One region of the Bacillus coreaensis genome, then DNA from elsewhere that is predicted to be linked to it. Evidence: riboswitches for the same ligand, from Rfam matches in the RefSeq annotation. Region 1 holds a riboswitch; each other region holds the start of a gene.

Region 1 (4,782 bases):
GATGAATGCGATCTACCATCTCTCCCTCACAGTTCGTTTGGAATGTTTCAAGTTCTAGATCTAACTCTTCTGCTAACTTTTTCATGTTTTCATTAATTTCATCTAGGGTAATCGTTCCATACACCTTCGGATTACGTTTTCCAAACATATTAAGATTCACACCGTTTAGCATAAGCACCTTTTTCATCATAGATTCCCTCTTCCTCTTGCTCATTATTTCACAAACTTGTTTATACGACTATTCTAAAACAGACAATCCATAAATACCAATCGGTTTTTTGGTGAGATCTATAGGCTTACCCTATGAAAAATAAAAAAAAGAGTCTTAGTTAAGTGAATTTCTTTCAATATAACTTTTAAACTTTTCCACTACAGGTGATAGGTAACGATTCTTTACACTCGCCATGTAGATAATTTGTTCTGGGAGCGGCTCCTGAAAAGGTAGAACTTTAATGTCAAACAGGTCTAAGGTGGAGGATCGCGGAAGGATTCCCACTCCTTGTTTGGCTGCCACTAAGCCCACCAATGCCGTATCTTCTGCTACTTCACAAGATATATATGGAGTGATCCCGGCATCCGTAAATAATTGATCGATTACGGGACGAAATAGACTTTTCTTGTTAAAACAAATGAATTTTTCCTCAGCAATATCCATTAATTCCACGGAATCCTTGGATGCTAACGGATGATCTTTATGAGTGATGAGTACAATATCTCTCTTCATTAATGGAATAAAATCAATTTCTGGTTCATGTTCCGCATACGTACAAAAAGCAAGGTCATAATTTTCTTCCTTTAAGCCTTGGATGATATTCTGTGTGGTTCCTTGAATACAAGAAAAGGTTACTTGTCCGCCCTCATTTTCTTCCATAAAAGACTGAATAATCGATGGGACAAAATCGGCTCCTAAGGAGAAAATGAATGCTAAGTCAATGATACCCGTATTGGCATTGGTGAGCTTTTGAAGATTCCTTTCACCCTTTTCAAGCTCCTCTAATCCATTTTCCACATAGGTTAAAAAATAGTGGCCGTATTTGGTCAGCTTAATATTTCGACCAACCTTTTCAAATAACTTGATACTTAATTCTTTTTCAAGCTCGCCGATTGCCTGGCTAAGACTTGGTTGTGTGATATATAGCTGAGCGGCTGCTTTTGTATAATGCTGTGTTTTGGCTAGCACACGAAAATATTGTAAATGTTTCAGGTTCATAAACAGAGCCCTCCCTGTTTCCAAGCTTTAAACAAAGTATATGATGTTTTTTAGGTAAGAAAAAGGACTGAATATGAACAAAAAAGCACTCTTTGAGTGCTTTCTTTTGTTCTTTATTTCATGGTTTTCCAGCTTCCCACATGGTGGATTGCCAGTCCCTTATATCCAAGAGTGGTTCCGTAATGGGAGGCAACCAAATCAAGCTGCTCATTCATGTAGGCTTCCCCTTCTTCAAAAAAGGAAATTATATCGCCTTCGTCTGTTGCACCTGTTTCTACACCGATGACTAATGCCTTATTGTGTTTGCCGGCAAAGGCTATTTCATTTTTGACGATTTCAATGATAGCTGGGGCGGTATCACGGTAGGCCATAATCGTTACACTATTCGTTTTTGTAATAACCCACTCTGCTAGATTTCCTTTGCCAAACGTATTGTTGTAAGACACTTCATCAAACCAGAATGGCAGGTCGGCTTCAAGAGGTAGTTTTAATGTGTCAGCAGAGGCACTCGCTTTAGTTATTAATTCTTGATAACTTTTAACAGTTGCCGCTCGTTTCGTATTCCAACCGCTATATAAGTAAGGCTCTACATCTAAATGAATACCCGTAAATTTTTGAGAAGCGGTTGACCCAGCTTGATAGGTTTTTAACCAGTTCATTAACGCATCTTGATTTCGATATCCTTTTGGAGCTACCCAGCTTGGTGCTCCGTCTAGAGCATATACTTTTATCCCTTTTACTGATGCCTTCGTAGTAAAGCTACGGTACACATTCATTGGGATATCACGATCGATTTGTACATAGACTTTGTTGATTTGCTTTTGTTCGAGAAAGCTTATTGTTCCCTCTTCATCACTAACAATTTCCCACGGATTCCATAGCCAGGTGGAGCGATCTACAGTAGAAGCACTCATTTTTGATCCAAAGCCTCCTATTGAAAAAAGCAACACAACAATCATTGATACTACTAGCTTTTTCATTTCAAGTTCCCCCATTCTGCCAGCCGAGGCTCACAAAATGAGACCTGGCAACCTGACAACCATTCGCTAGATCAAGCGATTAGGCTCACGGCTTTGCGTCCTTCCCTTTCGGAGAAGTTTGCCTTTTACAGTTTTTCTTTTATTATACTTTATTAAAACCAACTTTTGTCTCAGGTATTTTTACCCAATCAGCAATTTTCTTAATCTTTTTATAATGAAGAAAGATAGAACTCCGATGAAGGCAATGTACAACTCAATAATCCATAAGCTTTTGATGTATCCAGTTTGGTAGAAGGCTAAAGGAAAATCAATTGCCGCATGAGCGATAATTGCGAGCAGTACGTATTGGAACTTCTTTTTAATGACCGCTAGTAAAACAAGTAAAGTGAAAGCGATTTGCATAAAGAGAGCAAAGAAACGCTCTGGTATTCCCCATAGGTAGTGAGAAACTCCTTGATTTAATAATGTTTCTTTAATGGTTGCTGCTTGATCACTCGGAAGACTAGCTCCGATAGAGGCATCAAATGTACCTGCATTGATCATCGTTGCAAAGAGAAGGAATGGTACAACCGTTGAAAGGGCAATAACTACGGCTTCAATGCCACCCCAGCCTACCCCGAAAGACAGCCCACCTTTGTAATCCTGATATTTTTTCAACAGCCAGATAAATAAGATATAGCGCCCTACTTCCTCAAATATCCCTGCCGCAAAACCGCCGTATAATCCAAATAACCATGGATGTTCCGCATAGTTTGGAAAATTGGTTATGGCTGCAACATGAAGAAGTTTCTCTAATACTTGAGTGATAATAACAAACCCGATGCTACCTATTATTAACGGCTTGAGTGAAATTCCTACCTGTTTTTTTGTTATTAGAATGGCGTTAGTAAATAGAAGAATGGAAAAAATAATAACTGCGACCATGCTTAAGATTGTTGCATTGCTAATCATCGTAAATCCCCCCTTGTTTTTATTATCATTATTGATAATGATAATATTAAAGTAAGAGTTATATTCTGTCAATGGGGTTTTGTTCTTTTTTCCAATTAAAAAAGCACCTCTTTAATGAAGTGACCCCATAAAGTTAGACATTTATTTCATCAGGCAACTCTTAAGGTCTGAGTCCGAGTCCGGTATTGTACCGGACTCAGACCTTTTAATTTGGCTTTAATCCTTTTGTTATTGTAGTAATCAATATATTCTTCTAATTCAATTTTAAAATGTTCTACACTTTCAAACTCTTGAGTATATAAAAATTCCGATTTTAGAATGCCGAAAAAGTTCTCTATTACTGCGTTATCGTAACAGTTTCCCTTACGTGACATACTTTGTGTAATCTCATTTTCTTTTAAAGCTTTTTGATATTGGGGCATCTGATAATGCCAGCCTTGGTCTGAGTGGATTAGTAATTTGTGTCCATCTGTCAGTCTTTCAAATGCCTTTTTCAACATCTTTGATACAAGAGAATATCTTGGTTTTGATTCGATAGTATAGGCTATAATTTCTCCATTAAATAAATCTAACATCGGTGACAAGTACAGCTTTTCACCAAACAATTTAAACTCAGTAATATCTGTAACCCATTTTTCATTCGGGCTTTCAGCCTTGAAGTTACGGTCAAGTATATTGGGTGCTATCTTACCAACCTTCCCTTTATAAGAACGATATTTCTTCATTCGAACAATACTTTTTAGCCCTAACTCTTTCATGAGGCGTTGGACTTTTTTGTGATTAACGTTATGTCCTTGGTTCTTTAGCTCATCCTTAATACGACGATAACCATATCGCCCTTTGTGATCATGATAGATTGCTTGAATCATGATTTTTAATTCTATATCTTTGTCTGGTCGGCTAAATAGCTTCACGTAATAATAGTATGTACTACGTGGAATATCTGCTAATTTAAGTAAACCTTTTAATGGAAATTCATTCCTTAGTTCATACACTACTTTCGCTTTGTCTTGCTTTGTAATGCTTCCTTGTTCTGAACTAAGGCATTCAACTTTTTTAAGTATGCATTCTCCATACGTAACCGTTCTATTTCTTCTTGTAGTGCTTCTACAGATCCTTCAACAGGTATAGCTTTCTTAGTTTTCTTCTTCATAGTTAAACGCCCCTTTTTTTTGGATTGAAGGGCGTCCACTCCTTCTGACTCGAATTGCAATCTCCATTTACGGATTAAACCAGGAGATGAAATCCTAAAAATAGCCGCTGTTTCATTTGGTGACGTCCCATTATCATTCATATAGTTAAGTACGTCTAGTTTAAACTGCGCGGAGTAACTTGTATAGGATTTAGTAAATGCTTCAGCACCGTTTTGTTCATATTGCCTAACCCAGTTCATAACTACACTTTTATTTGCCCCTATTGATTCTCCGATGTTAGCATGACTACCTTGTCCCTCTAGATAGCGTTTAACAGCTAATAATTTATCTTCTGATGTAAATTTAGTCATATAAAAAACTGCACCCCTCATTGTTAGATTAGTGTCTAACAATTGGGGTGCAGTTCATTAAGAAGTGCTTATCTTCTGGCTATATGAACCTTTAATTGTTTCCCTTTTACCGTTGTATGTTTCATTTCGGACAATAC
Region 2 (4,782 bases), on a different contig from region 1:
TGTCCCTGAAGCCATTGCGGATGCGAATCGGAATGCTGATTTAAATGGGATTGATAATGTAGAGTTCGCGGTAGGTGAGGCAGAGGTCGTGATTCCTAATTGGTACAAAGAAGGGATCGTGGCGGATGTACTTGTTGTGGATCCACCAAGAAAAGGCTGCGATGATGCCTTGCTGCAGACCATTATTGAGATGAAGCCGAAGAAGGTTGTTTATGTTTCTTGTAATCCGGCTACTTTGGCGCGGGATTTGAGAGTGCTTGAGGATGGTGGGTATCGCACGGTTGAAGTTCAGCCTGTTGATATGTTTCCGCATACGACTCATTGTGAAGCGGTGGCGAAGATTGTTTGGAAAGTGTAACTAACTTTTAGAAATTTTCAAAGCATAATAAACTTTTTCCACACCTTATCAACAGTAGGAAAAAAGTTGTACAAAAAAGTGAGAGAAAAACGCCTGTTATCCCCGACATATCAACAATCGTGAAAAAAGTGTGAGAGAAAAACTTTATTCTAACTCGAATAAAAACGTGGAAAAAAGCGTGAGAAAAGCCCGAAAAAACGGGTTCTTTTCTTGTGGAAACGAGGGAAAAGTGGGGAAATAGAAAGACTTTATTATAACCAGCGAACGAAGGAATAGCGGGAAATTGAGTGGGAAATGAAAGGTAATTTTTAACTGCACATAGTAGAAATAAAAATAAGGAAAATTCATCATTTTTTGATTTTTTATTAAGGGTTAAGGTTTGAATTATTCCTCTTTGATATGCCATGAAAAACTTTTGAAAAAGAGTTATTGTAGTATAGTTGAATGAGACAAAGAGTATATTTGTGTCTCTATAAAAAAATACCGACTTTTAAACAAAATAACGTACCTTAAATAAAAATAGCATCCCAAAACCGAAGGTTTCCTGATCCGATTCAGAAGACCTTCGGTCTTTTTTTCTGAAAAAGAAAGGGAGAACAGGGAGAGGGGAAACAAGAGAAATGTCATGAAGAAAGGTGTGAGGAAAGCAAGATAAAACAGGGTTTCGCAACGGAAAAGAAGGAAGGGAAAGCATGAGCAAAAGTGGGAAAGGAAGCGGGTAAAACGATATGTAAACCTTAACTCTACTCCCCGTTATTTTTTTTCAAAATCTATGCACAGCTTATACACAAATGAGGAAAATGCATGAAAAAAGCAGGAACGTTTATTATTCTTTAGTCTGTAATGCTTATAAAATATCCTTCTACTACCATAATCTTTTTATCTAAGTTCCCAGAAGGTAAGAAGAAGGAATATCAATTACTTTATGTGATGGATTGCATGGCTAATATGTTTTCTATTTATTTTATTTTTATGGAATGTATTTGATGTTCCAAACCATGGTTTAGATAGAGCAGAACATCACTCTCTTTTATTTACTTGATGATCAAGGATTAACATATGATTTTATTGATAATAACCACTGTAGCTTGAATCGTAAGTGTTTTTGCTAATTCCTATACGTATTTCGCTTTTAGAAATGTATAATACTTCTTTCTTTGCTTCTTTTTGGGGCTCAGTGGCTAATATTTTTTAAGACAAGTATTGATTCTGATACATTCAAATATTAATGCTTTTTGTAATCTCTAATTATGAGTTCTTAGAGAGGAGTGAGTATGAGAATATACTATGTGTAATAGAAAAAGAGGTAGACAATCATACTGAATTGAAGTCTTCATACTTAATTAAGTATGCCATGATTGAGGCTGTAAATAATGCAGTTGAACATGGCGGTTTTCCTGTAAACATACAGTTTCTTACCAGTAAAAAGGAGTTTGGTTTTAAAGTCAGTGACAATGGTCGAGGTTTTCTTATAGAGGAGAAGATAAAACTAATTAATGATAAGGGGTTAGATATTCTTCTAACAGACTGTCTATATGAAGAACGAGGTAGAGGGATTTATATGATATATAAGATTGCAAATAGGGTAATTTATAACAAAAAAGGGAACTCGATAACTGTATTATTTCAGAAAATTGAACCTCTAAATTGAAATTAGTAATGTGTTGTAAATCACATCCTTTATTTGAAATATGTTTATAATAAACAATGGAAAGTATTGGTGTCTTTTGTACACAGTGGAAAAAATGTCACAGAATATCCACTTGAAAATAGTAAAATAATACTATATATTTTTCAAAGTAATAAAGGGGCAAATCTATTGAAAAATAGAGACGCAAAACTATAGGGGTTAAGGGCATAAATAGTCTAAGTCAGCCAGTTGCAAAAAAACCCTTCTTTTATTATTAAAAGAAGGGTTTTTTATAAAGGAGATATGTTGTGAAGTTTATATATATTCAATGTTGGTAAAGGTAACTATGATTTTAATATAACCAATAATATTCGATTGAAAAAATTAAAGATATAACTGAGATAGTTGGTACGCCTAATTATGTTAGTTGTATCTGAAGGAAGAGGTAATTTAATAACAATATTGGATCACGAAAAACTATCTGAGGTTATTTGAGTTATGTGATGAATGCTATCACTCTGAAGGTACTGAAATGGAGAGAAAGAAATGAAAATTAATATAAGCAGGAAATTAATATTAGGATTTTCTACTGTCTTATTATTACTGGCAACAGTTTCAATAATAGCGTATGTACAATTTACAATAGTTGATAAAAATTATAAAAATGTTATCGAGGATAGCTTCAAGAAGACAAAGCTGATCAGTGAAATGGAAAATACCATACTTAAAGAGCAGATATACTTACGTGGTTATTTAGTAAACAGTAATACAGAAACTCTCCAAAAATTTCAGGAATCATCACAAAATTTTTCCGAAGTAGTAGAAGAATTTCTAAGTTTTAATGTAAGTAACGAAGCGAAGGAAATAGTTAATGAGTTTGTAGCCGTAGAAAAGGAATACACTCAATTAGCTAATGAACTAATTGTTTTAAAAGATGAGAATAAGAATGATGAAATTACACAATTAATGGTAGAAAAGGGAAATGGATTAGCAACTAAAATTACGGAGGTTGGAGATAAAGCACGTTTATTTCAAGAGACAAGTACGACAGAGACAAGCAACAAACTTTCAGAGGACACAAAAACGAGTAAAATGCTTATTGTTATTATAAGCAGTATAGCTCTTGTTTCAGGTCTTTTCATAGCTTTATACATTAGTAGAAATATATCTTTACCTGTTCAAAAAATCTCAAAATCTGCAAAAAAAATTGCAGATGGTGATCTACTAATTGATGAAATAAGGGTTAGAAATAGAGATGAAATAGGGGATCTGACAGATTCCTTTAATCTGATGGTAAATAATTTAAGAGAGCTAATTTTCAAAGTTAGCAACACATCGGAAACTGTAGCGTCATCTGCTGAAGAGTTAATGGCAAGTGCTGAACAAACAAGTTCAGCTATAACTTCAATCACAACTGCTATACAAGAAGTGGCAAGTGGAGCGGAAGTACAGGGGAGTTCTACAAGAGAAAGTGCGAAATTAGTGTCCGAAATGTTAAATGGAGTCAAGCGTCTATCAGTTACTTCTACAAATGTTGCAGATTCAACTTCAGAAACAGCAATTCAAGCAAATACAGGAAATGAGATGCTACAAAAAGTAGTAGTACAAATGGAGTCTATAAATAATTCAACAAACGAAACAAATAAAGTGATTAGGGAATTAGATAGTAACTCTAAGCAAATAGGAGATATTATTGGTGTGATTACAGGTATAGCTGACCAAACAAACCTGTTGGCATTGAATGCGGCCATTGAATCGGCGAGGGCAGGAGAACATGGGAAGGGATTTGCAGTTGTAGCAAATGAAGTTAGGAAATTAGCAGAACAATCAAGACTTTCAGCAAGCCAAATTGCAAACTTAGTTCAGCTTATTCAAAGCGATGTTGTGCGGGCAGTAGATATGATGAATAATGGAACGAGTGAAGTAACTAAAGGAAGGGTTTTAGTTGAAGATACAGGAAAAGCATTTGGAATGATTATAACTGCTATTGAAAATGTGAGTGCTGAAATACAGGAACTATCTAATGTATCTGAACAAATGTCTACAAGTATGGAACAAGTAAATGCATCCATTGATCAGGTCATCCAAATTTCAAAACAATCCATTGATAATACTGCTGAAATAGCCTCTGTATCAGAAGAACAATTAGCAACGGTGGAAGAAGTAACATCGTCAGCTTCAAACTTATCAAATATGGCTGAGGATTTAAGAGAATTGATAAGGGGCTTTAAGATATAGTTTTATAGTAATAAATGTAATAGTATAGGGGGGATTTTAGAAGATAATCAATCTTCCCCCAGCCAGACGAAAAAAGGTTAGGAGAAGAATTAAATGGAGGTCAAATATATAACACCTGATCAGTTTAGCTATTTCTTGAAATTGGCTGATGCAGTTTGCATTACGGATATTGATCATACTATTTTAGAAGTAAATAATAAATATCTCACTATGACAGGATATACGAAGGAGGAGGTAAGGGGGCGTAATGCTGGTTTTTTAAAATCGAATTTAACTTCTCCATCTATTTATAGGGAAGTAAAGGATACGTTAAAACAGCTAAAATCTTGGTCAGGAGTATTTGTTAATAAAAAGAAATGTGGTAATTTATGGCATTCTCATATTACTATTTCTCCGATAGAGATAGAGAATCGTGTATATTTTATTGGAGTTTTTAGGGAATTAGAACAATTAAATCAAGGTACATATCTTAGTGAAAGTCAAAGGTTAAAAACCAAAAGAGAAATATTAAAAACAATGGCTATCTCATGCGAAATACACGATCCTGGAATTGAAA
Region 3 (4,782 bases), on a different contig from region 1:
ACTATATCTTTTAGAGAATTATGATTAAGTCCATATAATTGGCAATGATAGGACGGAAAAAAGTTAGGTTGCTTGAAGAAATTGACATAAAGAAGAAATTACTTTTAGAAATAGCTTCTGAGCTAGAATTAACAAATGAAAAAGTTGTTACCTGCAGCCAAGAGTTAGATGTGTTAATAAATTTATTCTATAAAATAGATCATTCTCCAGCCATATGTCTAACAGACCAAATCATAAATTGGGGGAAGTGCAGTGACCATGTTTGAATCTATTCCAAAAACAGTTGATAACAATGACCGGATTTCCCAGGAATATTAGCTTTATGAAATGGAAAGTGATTTAAAGAAAGCATTAGTAAGAGAAGAATTCATCCTTAACTATCAACCGAGAGTGGATACATATACAGGGGAAATTAAAGGAGCAGAAGCGCTTATCCGATGGAATCATCCTATATGGGGAGTAATTTCTCCAATGGAATTTATCCCTTTGGCAGAAGAGAGCGGTTTGATAGATGAAATGAGTGTATGGATTCTCCAAAAAGTTTGCAGCTTGCTTATAAAATGGGAAGGAACAGGAGTTAAAAGAGTCCCTATTTCCATTAACCTATCTGCAAAAACATTGAAGAGGGCGGATTTTATTCCAATAGTTTTAAAATATTTACAAAAATATCAAGTAAGCCCTAGTTTATTAGAAATAGAGATTACAGAGAATTCCATGCTTGAGATGGATGCGTCTGTTTTCTCCAATATTGATTCGCTAAAAGATTTAGGAATATCTATTTCGATTGACGATTTTGGTACAGGATTTACTTCCATCAGTCATCTGAAAAAGCTTAAGGTTCAGTTTTTAAAAATTGATAAGTCTTTTATAAAAAATATAATAGAAAACGAAGAAGATTCCATCATAGTAGAATGCATTCATTTACTGGCAAAAGGGTTTAATTTAAAGGTCGTTGCGGAGGGTGTTGAAACGATTGAACAGTGGGAAATGTTAAAAAAAATGAATTGTCACTTTATTCAAGGTTACTTATTTAGTAAACCATTGGAAGAAAAGCAGTTTGTAAATTTTATTTCAAATGGTAAGAACATTCCTGCTTTTGCTAGATGATTAACCTAGATTTACCATTTAAATGATTCAAAAAGACGACGATATACTTAATAAATAAACCATCGATAATGGCAAACTTATTGAAAAATAAGGACGCAAAGCTACGGGTCTAAAGCTAGGTTCAGCAATGATCGCCGGGTTTCCGAAAGGGTTGGAATAATAAGATAGGAGGCAGTCTACCCTATTCTATTAGAGCTCACCAATCTTTTTGGTGAGCTTTTTTGCACCTATTAAGTTAGAAACAATATGCTTTGGGTCTATCTCTTATAGAGATTAAATACTTCATAAGGAGGTAGAGAAAATGGGATTAGTAATAGAAAAGGAAGAACAGGGGACAACAACTGTTTTTAAATTTAAAGGGATTTTAGATATATCGACTGCGAATGTTATTGATCCACTACTAGAAGAAACTCAGGGTATCAATACCTTAATTTTTGACTTTAGTGATTTAGATTTTATTGATTCTACAGGTATAGGTTCAATAATAAACTCTATTTATTTGTCACAGGAAAATAATTTTCAACTTAAACTTTTAGGAATGAATGAACTAACTCACCAAATATTTGAAACTGTAGGAGTGTATCGTATTTTAGATACGATACAAAGGGAGGTTGTTTAATGTATTTTGATAGCCTCACATACAATTATCCTACTAAAACGGATGACAAACAAAATGTCTTTGATAAGTCTTTACAAAGAGAAATAAATTTAGCAAGAAATATTCAGTCTCAACTTCTTAATGGAAAAACTCCTACCTTTGAAGGTGGGGAAGTATCAGGTTCATCTCTTCCTGCTCGACTAATCGGTGGTGATTATTATGATTTTTATCTTTTAGTTAATGGAAACATTCGGATTGTTATCGGTGATGTAATGGGGAAAGGGATACCGGCTGCCATGTTAATGATATTAACTAGAGGCGCTTTTCGGAGTGCTGCTGAAAGTACTCAAGGTCCTGGTGAAACATTAACGGCTATGAACCAAGCGCTCTATGAAGATCTAAGAACATTAAAGTCATTTGTCACTCTTTTTTGTGCAGATTGGAACCCTAAAACAGGAATATTAACGTACGCCAATGCGGGGCATAATCTCCCTCTTTATATTAAGGGGAAAAGCAATAATATTGAGGAACTACCAAATGTAAAAGGAATTATGGTTGGGGGACTACCAAATCAAGTGTATAAAGAAAATAATGTATATCTTGAAGAATTAGATACAATCTTTTTCTATACAGATGGAATTATTGAAGCCCAAAATGATACGGGTGAACGATATAAATTGGAAAGGCTAATTCAAACATTGATACAAAACAAAGATCTAGGGGTAGGAGAACTTGAGAAATGTGTCATGAAATCAATAGAGCAATTTACAGAGGGCGTTCCTCAAAAAGATGATATCACAATGGTTTTATTAAAAATAAGCCAACAAAAGGCTGATATTACCAGCCTAAATTCCCCTGTTATTGGTTAGGAGGGATTCTTTCATGCAAAGTATATTATCAAAAGGGAATAGCATAAACGAAGCGATACATGTTGGTCTTGAGATACTAGATACAACGAGGGATAAAGTAAATATTGAGATTATTGAGCAGGGCACAAAAGGAATATTGGGCATAGGATCAAAAAAGTCAGTCGTAAAGTTAACAAAGGTTTTAACTTCTTCCACACCTGAAATTGAAGATCTTTTAAATGAAATGATTGAAGAAGAAAGTTTTGAAGAAGAAGAGAATTCGAAAAACATATTATATGAAGACCATACGAAACAGGTTGAATTAGATCCACTTCAAGGAAAGGTTTGGATATCGAATGGAAGAATAAATTTCAAAGCATCAGCAAATCATTTTCCTACAATTACTATTCAACCTGGAATTAAATTGTATAGAAATAATTTACTTGTTAATGAGAAAACGGCGGTCATTTCTGATTTGGATCTATACGACATCGAAGGGGAAAATGTTGAGTCCGAAACGAAATGGAAAGTAACACTTGATAATCAAAAGTTAAAAGCTCAGTTATCTATAGAACCAGGTTATCGCATTATTCGGACAATCCCAGATATTGAACCAAATAATCATCTAGATGTATCAGCTATTGAGAAAAAAGAGGTAAATAATACACTAACTTTTCCAGAGGTTATGCAAAAACTTGAAGAAATGGGTGTTAAACAGGGGATTAACAAAGGCCAAATTCAAAAAGCAATTGATGCATTGGTTCCTTCAACGTTTGAGATTGCTTCGGGGCTTGCCCCTAAAGAAGGAACTGATGGTTGGGTTGAACTGAAAGTCGATGTAGAGATGCAGAAGGGGCCGAAGGAAAAAGAAGATGGTAGGGTGGATTTTCGTGAAACCATTACAATTCCAAATGTTGAGAGAGGACAGGTAATTGGAATCATACATCAACATACACCAGGAGAGCCAGGATATACAGTAACAGATGAACCCATTCCTCCGAAACGAGTTTATCCAACTATTTTCATTGCTGGAACAGGGGTAGTGAAAGTGGCTAACAAAATCGTTGCAACGCAATCAGGACGTCCTTTTATAGAACGGAGAGGTCAGTTGCTTCGGGTAAAAATATTCCAGAAACTTACACATAAAGGGAATGTTGACTTATCAAGTGGCAATATCCGCTTTTCTGGAGATGTAGAAATATTTGGTGAAGTTGAAAATAACATGATTGTTGAGGCTGAAGGAGATTTATATGTTCAAAAGACAGTCACAAATGCAATCCTTATTTCCTCAGGAGCTATTCAAGCAAATGGAACCATTATCGGATCGGAAGTATCAGCAGGGAAAAATAATTTACTTGTAACAGAATTAGGGCATCTGCTGGGGATTATCAACAGGAATGTGGAAAATATTATTACCATTATTAAGCAATTAAATCAAACTTCGGCATTTAAATCTAGTGATCTACAAAGTGGTGGGTTACAGCCATTAATCCGTATCCTGTTAGAGAAGAAATTCAAAAGCTTTCCTCCTGTTGTAAAAAAATATATTGAAGCTGTAAGAATAGGAGAAAAGTATTTAGAAAATGAAGATTGGAGATTGATAGGTGTAACTTTATCTCGGTATTTTTTATCAATTTCTAATGAAGTAACCTCACTCGATGATTTAATGCTACTAACTAAGAAAATGAAGAGATTAATTGAACTTGCTGATACACCTGTGGAGCCAGATTCATATATAACGATTCCGAATACTCTCAATAGCAAAATTTATTGTAGTGGAGATATACATGTCTTTGGACAAGGATGTGTAAATACAAAAATACACGCTGGAGGCATATTGAAAATATCCGGTATTATCCGTGGTGGAGAGGTATATGGAAGAATGGGAGTTGAAGTGAATGAATCAGGTGCGGAAAGCGCTTCATCAACACTTATATCGGTTCCTAGTGACAAAAAAATCCAAATTAATAAAGCGATGGAAGGAACAATAATAAAAATAGGTTCGGCTAAATTTGTATTTAAGGATACTCGGTATAACATTCAGGCCTCTCTGGATCATGAGGGAAGAATAGTTTTTAAGTAAGGAAAATTGGGGGTTAACAGAATGATAGAAGTTAAGCTTAGTCCAGATGGAAAAAAACTTACAGTAGATATCATAGGGGATTTAGACATAGATAGTACAGAACTGGTTGAAGAGGATTTAATTCCTACTTTGGAAAAGTATAAAAA
Region 4 (4,782 bases), on a different contig from region 1:
GGAGCATTTTTCCAAGCCGGTGTGTTCTGGTTTGATGACAGCTCTGCTGGCGAGAAAAATCTTGGACGTATTTACCGCTACATACCAGCTACCAATTCCTTGGAGCTTTTCTATGAAGCAACCGATCGAGAACTAATGGAATCACCAGATAATATCTGCATGACACCTTGGGGAGATTTGTGGTTTGCAGAAGATGGATCCGGAAACGACCGTATCATGGGGATTACACCAGAAGGAAACATCTATCCTTTTGCCAATAACCGTTTAAGCGGCTCAGAATTAGCAGGACCAATATTCTCACCTGATGGCAAGACCTTATTTGTTAACATTCAATCTCCAGGTAAAACATTTGCCATTTGGGGACCATTTGCACGCAGCAACTCAGCACGTGCGAGAGAAATGTCTTACTCGTCCCCTGGCAAGCTGTTTGCTCCTCAAGTGTCTGATAAATTAACAGCATTCGCTGAAAGCCAAGGAATTTCAGTTCTTGAAGCAGCTGCCTTTGAGCGTCATGGAGTGAAAATTTAAGTATAAGAAGAAAGGCACCTACTGTGAAAATGTCGCAGTAGATGCCTTTGTCTTTATAAACGCTAATCATCATTCTTACCTTTATTCTTTTCTTTCTCTCTCTCTTTTTGTTCCTTTTCTCTTTCCTTTTCTCTTTCCTTCTGTTCCTTCTCTCTTTCTTTTTCCTCTTTTTCTTTCTCCTTCTCTTCGTCTTCGTTTTCTTCCTCTTCTTCCTCTTCTTCTTCCTCTTTTTCGTCTTCGTCCTCTTCTTCTTCTTTTCTCACATCACGATACTCTTTTTCAATGGAAGAAAGGTCAAATTCCTTTTCAGTAAACACAGAGGAGGACCTACTAAAAATTTCTTTAAATAAAATCGTTACGGTAGAACTACTTGATGTGGTTAGATAATGATTTTCGTCAGTTTGATCGTACCCCATCCATACCGCTCCCACCATTTCAGGTGAATACCCGACAAACCAGTGATCCTTTGTTCCAGCATCGTTTGCAAAAGGTAGTTCGGTCGTTCCTGTTTTTCCAGCAATATCCCAACCACTTACCTTCGCATTTTCTCCTGTCCCTTCATCAACGACTCCTTTTAACATATACGTCATTTTCTCAGCAACTTCTGGGTCCGTCACCTTGATCGCATGATTTTTCCATTGTGCAATCACTTTTCCTTCTGCATCTTCAATTCGGGTAATCGAGTGGGCTGTGATTCGTACCCCTTTGTTGGCAAATGTAGAATAAGCCTGTGCCATTGCTAAAGGTGATACTCCTTTGTGTAAGCCGCCAAGTGTCATACCAGCTGTTTGGTCTTCTTCCTCCAACGAAATACCAAAGCGTTCCACGGCATTGACCCCATATTTCACTCCCATTTTCTGAAGGAGCCATACAGGAGGCACATTATAGGAGTTAACCAAGGCATCATACATCGTTACCTCTCCACGGAAACGTTTATCATAATTCAATGGTTGATATCCATTAATGTCGATAGGGCGATCCTGCAGTTTATCAAATATGTCATATCCTTGTTCAAGGGCAGGTGTATACGCAGCTAATGGCTTCATTGTAGATCCTGGCTGACGCTCTAATTGAGTCGCATGGTTAAAGCCTCTAAACACATGTTCCCCTCTACCTCCGACAAGGGCGGTGATTCCTCCTGTAGCGGGGGCGATAAAGGCTGCCCCACTTTGAAGCAGCTGATCAGACGTACTTTCAGGAAATAGGCTATTATCGTCATACACTTCTTCAGCCGCATTTTGAATGACTGGATTTAGTTCTGTATAAATTCTTAGACCACCTGAAAGAATCTCGTTTTCAGTTAGTTCATATTGTTCAATCGCTTCTGCAATGATATGGTCAACATAATAAGGGTATTTCCCTTTATAACCATCGATTTTTTTTCCTTCTAAAACGATTGTCTGTTCTTTTGCCTCGTTTCGTTCCGCTTCCGTAATATAGCCTTCTTCTTCCATAAGTGATAAAACAAGATCTCTTCGTTCTACCGATCGGTCCATATCCTTAAATGGAGACAAAATGGACGGGGCTTTTATTAATCCCGCTATCATAGCTGATTCCCCAAGAGTTAATTCACTAACATCCTTTCCAAAGTACGTCTGGGCAGCACGTTGGATTCCCCATGCCCCTTCACCAAAGTAGATTTGGTTTAAATATCTCTCCATAATTTCATCTTTTGAATACTTTTGTTCAATTCTTTTTGTAATAATAAGTTCTTTAAACTTTCTAGTATATGTTCGTTCTTGTGTTAAAAAAGCATTTTTAGCTAGCTGCTGTGTTAATGTACTACCTCCAGCCACGATTTCTCCACTCAGGGTGTTTTTTATCAAAGCCTTCGCAATGGCAAAATAGTTAATTCCATCATGCTTATAAAACCTCTGGTCCTCTGTTGCAATCACCGCATGTACAACAGTGTCCGGTATTTTCTCAATACTAACGCCTTCAATATTAGATGATGCAATTTTACTTGCGACCTCTCCCCTTTGATCAAAAATGATGGTTGGTTGTGGTGCAGGTTCTTCTAACTTGCTCACGTCTGTTGTCCAGATTAAGATGTTAAAAATCATAAAGAAAACGAGAGCCATACCTATAATTGCCGAAAGTATCTTGATTTTTGCGCTCTTTGAAGTAAAGGCACTCCAAGAAAACTTTGAGGTCTTCCTTTGTTGTCGTCTTTCCATTCTTCCCACGAAAAATTCTCCCACCTTTTGCTTAAAAAGTTAACTATTATGTTATACCCGATTTAGTAAAAATAAAATATCTGGGTTATTTTATAAAAAACAGCTTGAAGGTTTATACTACTTCATTTCTGGATACTCCTCACAGTGAATTTTTACCTGTATATTAAAATCCTTCCCGATAGTAAGATAGAAGTAGGAAATATCCGATAAGGGCAAACTTATAGAAATATAAGGACGCAAAACTACAGGGGCTAAGGTCAAATGAACTATGCCTGCCAGTTACCGAAGAGAATGTAGGACTACAGGACTATTCTTCGGGACTAGTCCTTTTTGTTTCAATAAAAGTCTTATGGATAAAGATTACTAAATTTATTCCAGGGAGAAAAATGGATGAAAAGAAAATGGACCGCTCCACTCGTTATCTCAAGTATGTTTTTGTTTGGTAACTCTGTACTTGCCGAGGAAACCGCCGACAGTTACGATCCAGGAACAACGCCTGATCAATTTATCTATACCATTGATCGATTAGTAGAAGACATTCAACTATTCCTTGCATCTAATGGATCAGAAGAAACAGATTTACTCCTTCAATTTGCGGAAGAACGTATCGCAGAGGCAAAGGCCATGTCCGAAGAAGAAAAACAAGTATTTGTTCAAGAAGCTATTGAAGACTATCTAAAAATACTTACAGATGCTGAAGAAACAATTGCTGAAATGATAATAAATGAAGAGATGAATGAGGAACAGGTTTTAGAATTAGATGAAAAGCTTGAAGATTCAATTGAATTAAATGAAGAAGTTGGCGAACTACTAGATGAAAGCTTACTAGAAGACGTTGAGGAGAAACAACAAGTTCTAGCCAAACTCCCTTCGATTGTAAATGCACTTGATGAAACAAAAGTAAAAGAGTTACGTGATTCCGGTTTGGGATATGGCCAAATTGTACAGGTATTTATCCTAGCTAATGCAACAGATAAGACCGTTGAGGAAGTTGGTGCTCTTTTTAATGGGGAAAACAAGGGATTTGGAGATGTTGCAAAGGAACTAGGCATCCATCCGTCTGAACTATCGAATGGAAAAAAGAAGGCTCCTAAACAAACCGTGTCCACTATAGAACAAGAGGAACAAATAAACCCAGATGTAGAAGGAACTGACGAAGAAAAGACAGAAACCGATGAAGTAAAGACAGAAGCAATTTCGGATAGCACTGAGGTTCAGTTAGCTTCTGTTGCAAAAAAGGAAAAATCTGTTCAGCAACCTTCAGAAGAACAACAAAAAGAAGAAACAAAACCCTTAGAAGAAGAACAACGCAAAGCAGCGGAAAAGCAAAAAGAAGAAGTAAATCGCTTAGCAGAAGAACAGCGTAAAGCTGCCGAAAAGCAAAAAGAAGAAGCCAAACGTCTAGCGGAAGAACAGCGTAAAGCTGCCGAGAAGAAAAGAGAAGAAGCCAATCGTCTAGCGGAAGAACAGCGTAAAGCTGCCGAGAAGCAAAGAGAAGAAGCGAAACGTCAAGCCGAGCAACAAAGCAAAAGTAACGAAAAGAACAAAGATTAATCTGTCAGCCACTGATTATTCAGTGGCTACTTTATTTTTTGTCAAATGAAAAAGCAGTGAAAATTCACTGCTTTTACCAACCCACTTATTTCTGTCCATGATTATTCTGATGATTTTGTTCTGTTTCACCTGAAGTACTTACAAGCCCATAACCTGTTGAACTTATTTCTAATTTTTGCTCGTTCTCTTCACTAATAGATAAAAGGCTTTTGTACTCATTGTTTTCTTTCGTCATGATGTGCCTCCAAATCTTAATATGTTTATATAGTGCGTCATAAGAAAAAGTTTATGACATGAGAGTCGAAAAATCAGAAACTTTCGCGTCATAAGTTATGCAAAAAGAGCATGAACTTTAATAGTTCCATGCTCCCCACAAACTTTTTTAATAATTAAACCGACTTCTTGAACCAACAATAACTAAAATTGCCGGAATGGTACAAATAATCATACCTAAAAAGGCAAGATTCGGGGAAATCTCATACAAGAATCCACCTATCAGTGTTAATACAGCGGTGCTTAAGCT

What was found. Region 1 has a riboswitch for cyclic di-GMP ahead of ACQ5H4_RS16940 (amidase). Riboswitches for the same ligand answer to the same signal wherever they lie in the genome.
Region 2: it holds a riboswitch for cyclic di-GMP, as region 1 does, so the genes downstream of both, ACQ5H4_RS17685 (methyl-accepting chemotaxis protein) here and ACQ5H4_RS16940 (amidase) in region 1, are expected to answer to the same signal.
Region 3: it holds a riboswitch for cyclic di-GMP, as region 1 does, so the genes downstream of both, ACQ5H4_RS22165 (STAS domain-containing protein) here and ACQ5H4_RS16940 (amidase) in region 1, are expected to answer to the same signal.
Region 4: it holds a riboswitch for cyclic di-GMP, as region 1 does, so the genes downstream of both, ACQ5H4_RS19425 (DUF5667 domain-containing protein) here and ACQ5H4_RS16940 (amidase) in region 1, are expected to answer to the same signal.

What each region holds. Positions count from the first base shown of each region.
Region 1 covers NZ_JBOCCY010000012.1:43,903-48,684, forward strand. The annotation lists gene aroQ (type II 3-dehydroquinate dehydratase) at 1-187, opposite strand, end outside; gene ACQ5H4_RS16935 (LysR family transcriptional regulator) at 326-1,210, opposite strand; gene ACQ5H4_RS16940 (amidase) at 1,324-2,190, opposite strand; cyclic di-GMP riboswitch class I at 2,234-2,323, opposite strand; gene ACQ5H4_RS16945 (YhfC family intramembrane metalloprotease) at 2,371-3,141, opposite strand; one part of gene ACQ5H4_RS16950 (IS3 family transposase) at 3,291-4,201, opposite strand; one part of gene ACQ5H4_RS16950 (IS3 family transposase) at 4,201-4,645, opposite strand; gene ACQ5H4_RS16955 (DEAD/DEAH box helicase) at 4,714-4,782, opposite strand, start outside.
Region 2 covers NZ_JBOCCY010000013.1:76,647-81,428, reverse strand. The annotation lists gene rlmD (23S rRNA (uracil(1939)-C(5))-methyltransferase RlmD) at 1-358, shown strand, start outside; gene ACQ5H4_RS17690 (ATP-binding protein) at 1,587-2,009, shown strand; cyclic di-GMP riboswitch class I at 2,158-2,245, shown strand; gene ACQ5H4_RS17685 (methyl-accepting chemotaxis protein) at 2,535-4,226, shown strand; gene ACQ5H4_RS17680 (HD-GYP domain-containing protein) at 4,320-4,782, shown strand, end outside.
Region 3 covers NZ_JBOCCY010000024.1:48,698-53,479, forward strand. The annotation lists gene ACQ5H4_RS22155 (Spo0E family sporulation regulatory protein-aspartic acid phosphatase) at 45-266, shown strand; gene ACQ5H4_RS22160 (putative bifunctional diguanylate cyclase/phosphodiesterase) at 328-1,107, shown strand; cyclic di-GMP riboswitch class I at 1,168-1,254, shown strand; gene ACQ5H4_RS22165 (STAS domain-containing protein) at 1,409-1,726, shown strand; gene ACQ5H4_RS22170 (PP2C family protein-serine/threonine phosphatase) at 1,726-2,574, shown strand; gene ACQ5H4_RS22175 (flagellar assembly protein A) at 2,588-4,636, shown strand; gene ACQ5H4_RS22180 (STAS domain-containing protein) at 4,658-4,782, shown strand, end outside.
Region 4 covers NZ_JBOCCY010000017.1:27,662-32,443, forward strand. The annotation lists gene ACQ5H4_RS19415 (alkaline phosphatase PhoX) at 1-528, shown strand, start outside; gene ACQ5H4_RS19420 (transglycosylase domain-containing protein) at 591-2,705, opposite strand; cyclic di-GMP riboswitch class I at 2,907-2,992, shown strand; gene ACQ5H4_RS19425 (DUF5667 domain-containing protein) at 3,096-4,259, shown strand; gene ACQ5H4_RS19430 (hypothetical protein) at 4,345-4,494, opposite strand; gene ACQ5H4_RS19435 (3-phenylpropionate MFS transporter) at 4,642-4,782, opposite strand, start outside.